One region of the Pseudomonas purpurea genome, then DNA from elsewhere that is predicted to be linked to it. Evidence: predicted binding sites of a transcription regulator. Region 1 holds the regulator's gene; the other holds the start of a gene.
What was found. Region 1 encodes FliA, which starts transcription of late flagellar genes. Its sites were predicted from a motif close to CTAAAGTTTNNNNNNNNNNNGCCGNTAA; they were not measured.
Positions count from the first base shown of each region.

Region 1 (4,212 bases):
TTCCGGGGCTTTGGCTTCTGGCGCCTTGGCCACCGGTTTTGGTGCTGCCTTGGCAACAGGCGCAGCCACTGCCGCCGTGGCCGAACCGGCCACTTCGGTGAACTTGCCTTTGCCGTGCAACTCGTCGAGCAACGACTCGAACTCGTGATCGGAGATCAGGTCGCTGCCGGCCGCAGCCGCCGTTGGCGCTGCTTGTGCAGGAACCGAAGCAATCGCCGAATCCAGTGCTTCAACGGCAAAGTTACCCTTGCCGTGCAACTGGTCGAGCAGTGCTTCGAATTCGTCGTCGGTGATGTCGGTATTGGCTGGCGTCGATACAGGTGCCGCCGGCGCTGCCGGTGCTACCACGGCATCCGCCGCGAACTGGCCTTTGCCGTGCAGTTGATCGAGCAAGGACTCGAACTCGGCATCAGTAATTTCATCACTGCCCGGCGCAGCAGGTTCTGCCGCAGCCACTGGGGCCTCGGCCTGCTCCTTGACCGCATTCAGCGAGTCGAGCAGTTGTTCGAATTCGTTGTCGGTGATGTCGCCCGATTCGCTTTCCGCGACTGGCGCTTCCACCACTTCTTCGACCACAGGCGCAACGTCGGCCGAAGCCGGTTCGGCCAGGCGAGCCAACGCCGCCAGCAACTCCGGCGTTGCTGCCGTGATCGGTGAACGCTCGCGGACTTCGCTGAACATGCTGTTCACCGCGTCGAGCGCTTCGAGAACCACGTCCATCAATTCCGAGTCGACGCGACGCTCACCCTTGCGCAGGATGTCGAACACGTTTTCGGCGATGTGACAGCACTCCACCAGCTCGTTGAGCTGGAGGAAGCCGGCGCCCCCTTTTACAGTGTGAAAACCGCGAAAAATTGCATTGAGCAAGTCCGCATCATCCGGTCGGCTTTCAAGCTCGACCAGTTGCTCGGACAGTTGCTCTAGAATCTCGCCGGCCTCAACCAGGAAATCCTGAAGGATCTCTTCATCGGCGCCGAAGCTCATTAATGGGGTGCTCCTACAGGTCTAAACCTAAAATCCAAGGCTGGAAAGCAAATCGTCCACATCGTCCTGACCGGACACAACGTCTTCACGTTTATCGGCATGAATCTGCGGACCTTCACCCTGCGTGAGATGTTTTTGTGGATCTTTTTCGGCCAACATCGCTTCGCGGTCATGCTCGATGCCTGCAAAGCGGTCGACTTGACTGGCCATCAGTACGAGTTTGAGCAGATTGCTTTCGACTTCGGTGACCAGTTGGGTCACACGCTTGATGACTTGCCCGGTGAGGTCCTGGTAGTCCTGAGCCAGCAGAATGTCATTGAGGTTGTTCGACACGACGTGAGTGTTCTCGACGCTGCGCGTCAGGAAACCGTCAACGCGTCTTGCCAGCTCACGAAATTCCTCGGCACCGACTTCACGCCGCATGAACCGGCCCCAGTCCGCACTCAAGGCCTGGGCATCAGTGCTCAGGCCATTGACCAGCGGGGTGCTGTTCTCGACCAGATCCATGGTGCGGTTGGCCGCAGCCTCGGTCAGCTTGACCACATAGGACAGGCGTTCGGTGGCATCCGTGATCTGCGACACTTCCTCGGCTTGAGGCATGTGCGGGTCAATCTGAAAATTGACGATCGCGCTGTGCAGCTCGCGAGTGAGCTTGCCAACTTCCTGGTACAGGCCGCGATCACGGGTCTGATTGAGCTCATGGATCAGTTGCACCGCATCGCCGAACTTGCCTTTTTCAAGGCTGTCGACCAGTTCGCGGGCATGTTTTTTCAGGGTCGATTCAAAATCGCCCTGTGAAGATTCGTTGTGCTCCATAGCTCCCCCGTGGCGGATGCATCAACCGATGCGTTCGAAGATTTTTTCGATCTTGTCTTTCAACGCCTGGGCCGTGAAGGGTTTGACCACATAGCCGTTAACACCGGCCTGAGCGGCTTCGATGATCTGCTCGCGCTTCGCTTCAGCGGTCACCATCAATACGGGCAGGTGCTTGAGCTTTTCATCGGCACGCACGTGGCGCAGCAGATCGATACCGGTCATGCCAGGCATGTTCCAGTCCGTTACCAGAAAGTCGATGCTGCCGCTGTTGAGTACAGGGATGGCGGTAGTGCCGTCGTCTGCCTCGACCGTGTTGGTGAACCCAAGGTCACGCAACAGGTTTTTTATGATCCGCCGCATCGTTGAGAAGTCATCAACGATGAGGATTTTCATGTTCTTGTCCAATTCGACCTCCAAGCAGTCTTAAACGCGCTCAGCACCTGAACGCGCCATTTCAATCAATCCGGCGTAACACTCAACAACTGTCTGGAGTACAACGGGCCGAGACCGGTTCAGCCTAAGCCGTACCAGCCTCGTTCGCAGCGCCCCATACGGCCTGTCAACGCGCTCGCCACTCCCCCAAACGCCCCCGCAAACGGGCCGCGCACTGGCTGTGTAACTGGCTGACCCGCGATTCGCTGACCCCCAGGACCTCACCGATTTCCTTGAGGTTCAGCTCTTCGTCGTAGTACAGCGCCAACACCAGTCGCTCACGCTCCGGCAAATTGGCAATCGCGTCCGCCAGCGCAGCCTGGAAACGTTCGTCTTCCAGGTCACGCGACGGCTCGAGATGAGCACTCGCGCCATCCTCATGCAGCCCTTCATGCTCGCCGTCCTGCAACAGATCGTCGAAGCTGAACAGCCGGCTGCCCAAGGTGTCGTTCAAAATCCCGTAATAATCATCGAGACTCAATTGGAGTTCGGCCGCAACCTCGTGATCTTTAGCGTCGCGGCCGGTTTTAGCTTCAATCGAGCGAATTGCGTCGCTGACCATGCGGGTATTGCGGTGAACCGAACGTGGCGCCCAGTCCCCCTTGCGTACTTCATCGAGCATCGCCCCACGGATGCGGATCCCCGCATACGTCTCGAAGCTTGCACCTTTGCTTGCGTCGTACTTGGTTGACACTTCGAGCAAGCCGATCATCCCGGCCTGGATCAAATCCTCGACCTGGACACTGGCCGGCAGGCGAGCCAACAAGTGATAGGCAATACGCTTGACCAGTGGCGCGTAGCGCTCGATCAATTCGTACTGGGCGTCACGTGCCGACTTCTTGTAAAGGTTGTAACCGCTGGCCGTCATAGCACAGGTCCTGCCGTTTGTTGCACGAGACGCTCGACGAAAAACTCCAGGTGCCCGCGCGGGTTGGCAGGCAATGGCCAGGTATCGACCTTCTGTGCAATGGCCTTGAACGCCAGCGCGCACTTGGAACGCGGAAAGGCTTCATAGACCGCACGTTGCTTCTGCACTGCCTTGCGCACGCTCTCGTCGTAGGGAACGGCACCGACGTATTGTAAGGCGACGTCCAGGAAGCGATCCGTGACCTTGGTCAACTTGGCGAACAGATTGCGACCTTCTTGAGGGCTTTGTGCCATGTTGGCCAGCACGCGGAAGCGGTTCATGCCGTAATCGCGGTTAAGCAGTTTGATCAGGGCATAGGCGTCGGTGATCGAGGTCGGCTCGTCGCAGACCACCAGCAGTACTTCTTGCGCGGCGCGAACGAAACTGACTACCGAGTCACCAATACCGGCAGCGGTGTCGATGACGAGTACGTCGAGGTTGTCGCCGATATCGCTGAACGCCTGAATCAGGCCGGCATGCTGGGCCGGGCTCAGGTGAACCATGCTCTGGGTACCGGAAGCCGCCGGAACGATTCGAATACCGCCAGGCCCCTGCAACAATACGTCGCGCAGCTCACAGCGGCCTTCGATGACGTCGGCCAAGGTATGTTTAGGTGTCAGCCCCAGCAGGACGTCGACGTTCGCCAGACCCAGATCGGCATCCAGCAGCATGACGCGCCTGCCAAGCTCGGCGAGAGCCAGGGACAAGTTAACTGACACGTTAGTCTTCCCGACGCCACCTTTGCCGCCGGTCACCGCGATCACCTGTACGGGATGCATGCTGCCCATGTTCTTTCTTTACCTTGTCTTGCTTAGACGCGGGCTACATAACTGGCTGCGCGTTCACACTGGAACAATGCATGGCAGTCCGTCGATGTAGGTACAAATCTATTCATTAATACCTCAGCCGACCCGCTTGGTCGGGCTGTGGTAGAGATCAGCGAACATGTCAGCCATGGCCTCTTCGCTGGGTTCTTCCTGCATTTGCACACTGACGGCGCGGCTGACCAATTGGTGGCGGCGCGGCAGGTGCAGGTCATCCGGAATACGCGGCCCATCGGTGAGATAGGCCAC
Region 1 is NZ_CP150918.1:1,840,130-1,844,341, reverse strand. It holds gene AABM54_RS08230 (chemotaxis protein CheA) at 1-984, opposite strand, end outside; gene AABM54_RS08225 (protein phosphatase CheZ) at 1,012-1,800, opposite strand; gene AABM54_RS08220 (chemotaxis response regulator CheY) at 1,822-2,193, opposite strand; gene fliA (RNA polymerase sigma factor FliA) at 2,360-3,100, opposite strand; gene fleN (flagellar synthesis regulator FleN) at 3,097-3,927, opposite strand; gene flhF (flagellar biosynthesis protein FlhF) at 4,042-4,212, opposite strand, start outside.

Region 2 (4,212 bases), 1.9 Mb from region 1:
GCCGGCGAGCAGGCCGACCGGGCTGACAATGCTGACGTTGGTCTGGCCGCTGTAGAGCTTTTTGCTCGCTTGCTGGCTGACCGCTTGCAGGCTGTTGAGGTTGATGTCCACCGACAGCGAAGCGATGACTTTGCCATCGACCCGCAACGGGAACACGATGCTGGTCATCAGCACGTTCTGGCCGTCGATCACATAGAAGTAGGGTTCGATCACGCACGGCTTGAGGGTCACGCGCGGGCAGGTGAACCAGGCGTTGGCCGCCTCGCCGCTGGGGCCGGTGCTGGTGTCGGCCATGTCGCTTTCGGGCAGCGACATGGAGGTCAGCTTGCCGGGTGTCGGCTGCGACCAGTAGAGCGCAAAGCGGCCCTTGTCGTTGCTGCCGAGGTCTTTCTGGCCGACGAACAGTTCGTCCTTGCCGTCCAGCGCGTTGGCTTCAAACACCAGCGACAGTCCGAGCAGTTCCGGGTTGGCTTGCAGGGCCGACTTGACCTGGCGGGTCAGGTCTTCACGCAGGTCGAAGGCATCGAGGAAGCGCTTTTCGGCCTGTTCGCGCAGGAACAGCACCTGGCGCGAGAAACCGTGGCCATATTGATAGGCGTCCATGAACTGTTGGCGAATCCCCAACGCCTGGACTTCGCCCTGGGCTTCGATCCGCGCCTGAGCCGCTTCGGTGAGCATTTCCATGCTGGAGGCTTTGACCAGCTCGGAGTTGTGCTCCATGCGGTACAGCGAAAGCCCGACTAGCAGGGTCACGATGCCGAGTAGGCAAAGTCCGGCCAGCAAGGTGATTTTCCATTGAATGGAAAGTTGTCGAAGCGACATGGGGAAGTCCTTATTCTTGATAAACGCATAGGCTTTTGCAGTGTAACGGCCGCGCCGCTGGTTTCTTTATTCGTCGCACTCACTTAGTTGCTGCTGAAACGATTAATAGCCGTCATTAATTTAGGCCTTTAGTTGTTCGTTTTAATGACAAGCGCCTGATCGTCATTAACGGACAGCCAGGCGACAACCGGGCACCGCGCGACCTCGCGCTTTGACAAGCCGGGCCCGCTGCGGCACAGTGCGTGCCCTCTAATAAAACCCTCTCTTCAATCCGCCGTCGGCTCACGAAGCCCTACGGTCGGACTCATCCTGTTTGCGTCGGTTTTCCCCCGTCGCCGTGCTTTGAGGTAACGATGATTAATGCAGTAATTGCCGCGGTTGGCGTCATGCTGGTCCTCAGCCTGTCCCGCGTGCACGTGGTGATCGCGCTGATCGTTGGGGCGCTGGTGGGCGGCCTGACCGGTGGCCTGGGTATCGAAGCGACCTTGAAAGCCTTCAACAGTGGCCTCGGCGGCGGGGCGACGGTTGCGTTGTCCTACGCCTTGCTCGGCGCTTTCGCGGTGGCCATTGCCAAATCGGGCCTGGCCCATGCGTTGGCGGACAAGGTCCTGCAACTGGTCGACCGTCAGGATGCGGCCGGAGGCGGTCAGGTCAAATGGCTGTTGATCGGGTTGTTGTGGGTGGTGGCGATTGCGTCGCAGAATATTCTGCCGATCCACATTGCGTTCATCCCGTTACTGGTGCCGCCGCTACTGTATGTATTAACCAAGTTGCAACTTGATCGCCGACTTATTGCCTGCGTCATGACCTTTGGTTTGATCACGCCTTATATGTTCTTGCCGGTGGGTTTCGGGAACATCTTCCTGAATGAAATTCTGCTGGCTAATGTCAGTAAGAGTGGTGTGGATATTAGCGGCGTCAATGTAACCCATGCCATGGGTATTCCAGCGCTGGGCATGGTATTCGGCCTGTTGATGGCATTGTTCAGCTACCGCAAGAAGCGCGTGTACGACCTGGGCAAAATCGAGCGGGTAGAGCAAGTCGCGGTACAGTACAACCCGGTGACCCTGCTGGTGGCAGGCCTGGCCATCTCGGCGGCCTTCATCATTCAGTTGCTGCTGGACTCGATGATCATTGGTGCGTTGGCCGGGTTCCTGATCTTCTCGGTGTCGGGTGTGGTGCGCTGGCGTGAGACCGATGACCTGTTCACCGAAGGCATGAAGATGATGGCGATGATCGGTTTCATCATGATCGCCGCCTCGGGCTTTGCTGAAGTGATGAAAGCCACGGGCGAAGTGCAGACGCTGGTCCAGACCTCGGCGTCGTGGATCGGCCACAGCAAGGGGATCGGCGCGCTGCTGATGCTGCTGGTGGGTTTGCTGGTGACCATGGGCATCGGCTCGTCGTTCTCGACGGTGCCGATCCTCGCGGCGATTTTCGTCCCGCTCTGCGTGCAACTGGGGTTCAGCCCGTTGGCCATCGTCTGCATCGTCGGCACGGCCGGGGCGCTGGGCGACGCGGGTTCGCCGGCCTCCGACTCGACACTCGGTCCGACCTCCGGCCTGAACATCGACGGTCAGCATCACCATATCTGGGACACCGTGGTCCCGACGTTCCTGCATTACAACCTGCCGTTGCTGGCGTTCGGCTGGGTGGCCGCGATGGTCCTGTAATCGCGCACCAAAAAGGGGAGTTGCCCCGTGTTTACGGGCAATTCCTCAACTTTTGATCCGACGGGCCGCTAACGACTTTAACCATGCCAATCACATCAAGAGAGAACAAAGCATGCGCCTGAGCCTGAAGGCCAAAGTCTTATCCCTCGCGGTACTCCCGGTGCTGCTCTTTGCGCTGGTCATCAGCCTGACCACGGTGTTCATCCTGCAAGAGCAGGCGAACAAGGAAGTCGAAGAAACCCGTCAGCGGCTGTTGAACGATGCCAAGGCAACGTTGCAAAGCTACGTCGAAGTGGCGATGAGCAGCGTCAAACCGCTTTACGACGCGGCGGCCCCAGGCGATACCGTGGCGCGTGCGCAAGTGGTCAAGTTGCTGTCGAGCATCACCTACGGCAAGGACGGCTACTTCTTCGGCTACGACTCCGAGACCGTGCGCCTGTTCAAGGGCAACAGCCCGGATGGCGTGGGCAAGAGCTTCAAGGACAACCGTGACCCGAATGGCGTGTACATCAACCGCGACCTGGTGAAAGTGGCCAAGGACGGCAGCCATTACCTGCAGTACAGCTCTTCGCTGCCGGGTAACGACAAGGTGCTGGTGCCCAAACTGGGTTACACCGACTACCTGCCCAAGTGGGACATGGTCATCGGTACGGTGGTCAACCTGGACGGCATCGAAGCCCAGGTGGCCGAGGTCGAGGTCAAGGTTCACGAGCGCATGCAAGGCGTCTTGCTGAGCATCATCGGCATCGCGCTGGTGGTGTTGCTGGTGATTGCCGTGGTCGGCATGTTGGTTGCGAACACGATCCTGCGTCCGCTGCACCTGATGAAGGCCAACCTCGATGACATCGCGGCCGGCGAGGGCGACCTGACCCGGCGCCTGGCGATCACCAGCCAGGACGAACTCGGCGAGTTGGCCGGCTCGTTCAACCGTTTCGTCGACAAGATCCATGGTCTGGTGCGCCAGATCACCGAAATGACCGGGCAACTGACCGGTCTGGTGAGCCAGGTTTCCGATCAGGCTCATCGTTCGGAGCAGGCGATGGAGCGTCAGCGTCACGAAACCGATCAGGTCGCCACAGCGATCAACGAAATGTCTTCGGCTGCCCAGGAAGTGGCGAAAAGCGCACAAGGCGCCGCGGTTGCCGCTCAGCAGACCGAAGAAGAAGGGCTGGCGGCCAAGCGGGTGGTGGCGGGCAGCATTTCGCAGATCCACGCCCTGGTGGACGACATTCGCCACAGCGGCACATCTTTGGACAGCTTGCAGCAAGACGTGTCGTCGATTGTCAGTGTGCTGGGGGTGATTCGTTCGATTGCCGACCAGACCAACCTGCTGGCGCTCAACGCGGCCATCGAAGCGGCGCGTGCCGGTGAAGCAGGGCGCGGTTTTGCGGTGGTGGCCGATGAAGTGCGGGCGCTGGCCAGCCGCACTCAGCAAAGCACCCAGGAAATCCAGGGCATGATCGATCGCCTGCAAGCGGGCACGCAGTCGGCGGTCGACGCCATGCGCCGCTCCAGCGACGCCGGTGACGGCACGTCGGCCCAGGCCAACGAAGCCGGGGCATCGCTGGACACCATGGCTGAACTGATTGGCACCATCAACTCGATGAACGCGCAAATCGCCAGCGCCGCCGAAGAGCAAACCGCCGTGGCCGAAGAGATCAACCGCAGCGTGCATCAGATCGCGGTGGCCGTGGACAGCGTGGCGGACGAAACCCAA
Region 2 is NZ_CP150918.1:3,735,791-3,740,002, reverse strand. It holds gene AABM54_RS16855 (methyl-accepting chemotaxis protein) at 1-822, opposite strand, end outside; gene AABM54_RS16850 (Na+/H+ antiporter NhaC family protein) at 1,179-2,495, shown strand; gene AABM54_RS16845 (methyl-accepting chemotaxis protein) at 2,608-4,212, shown strand, end outside.
Region 2: AABM54_RS16845 (methyl-accepting chemotaxis protein) is a predicted target of FliA. The motif match lies at 2,540-2,567, and genes of this name have one in related genera.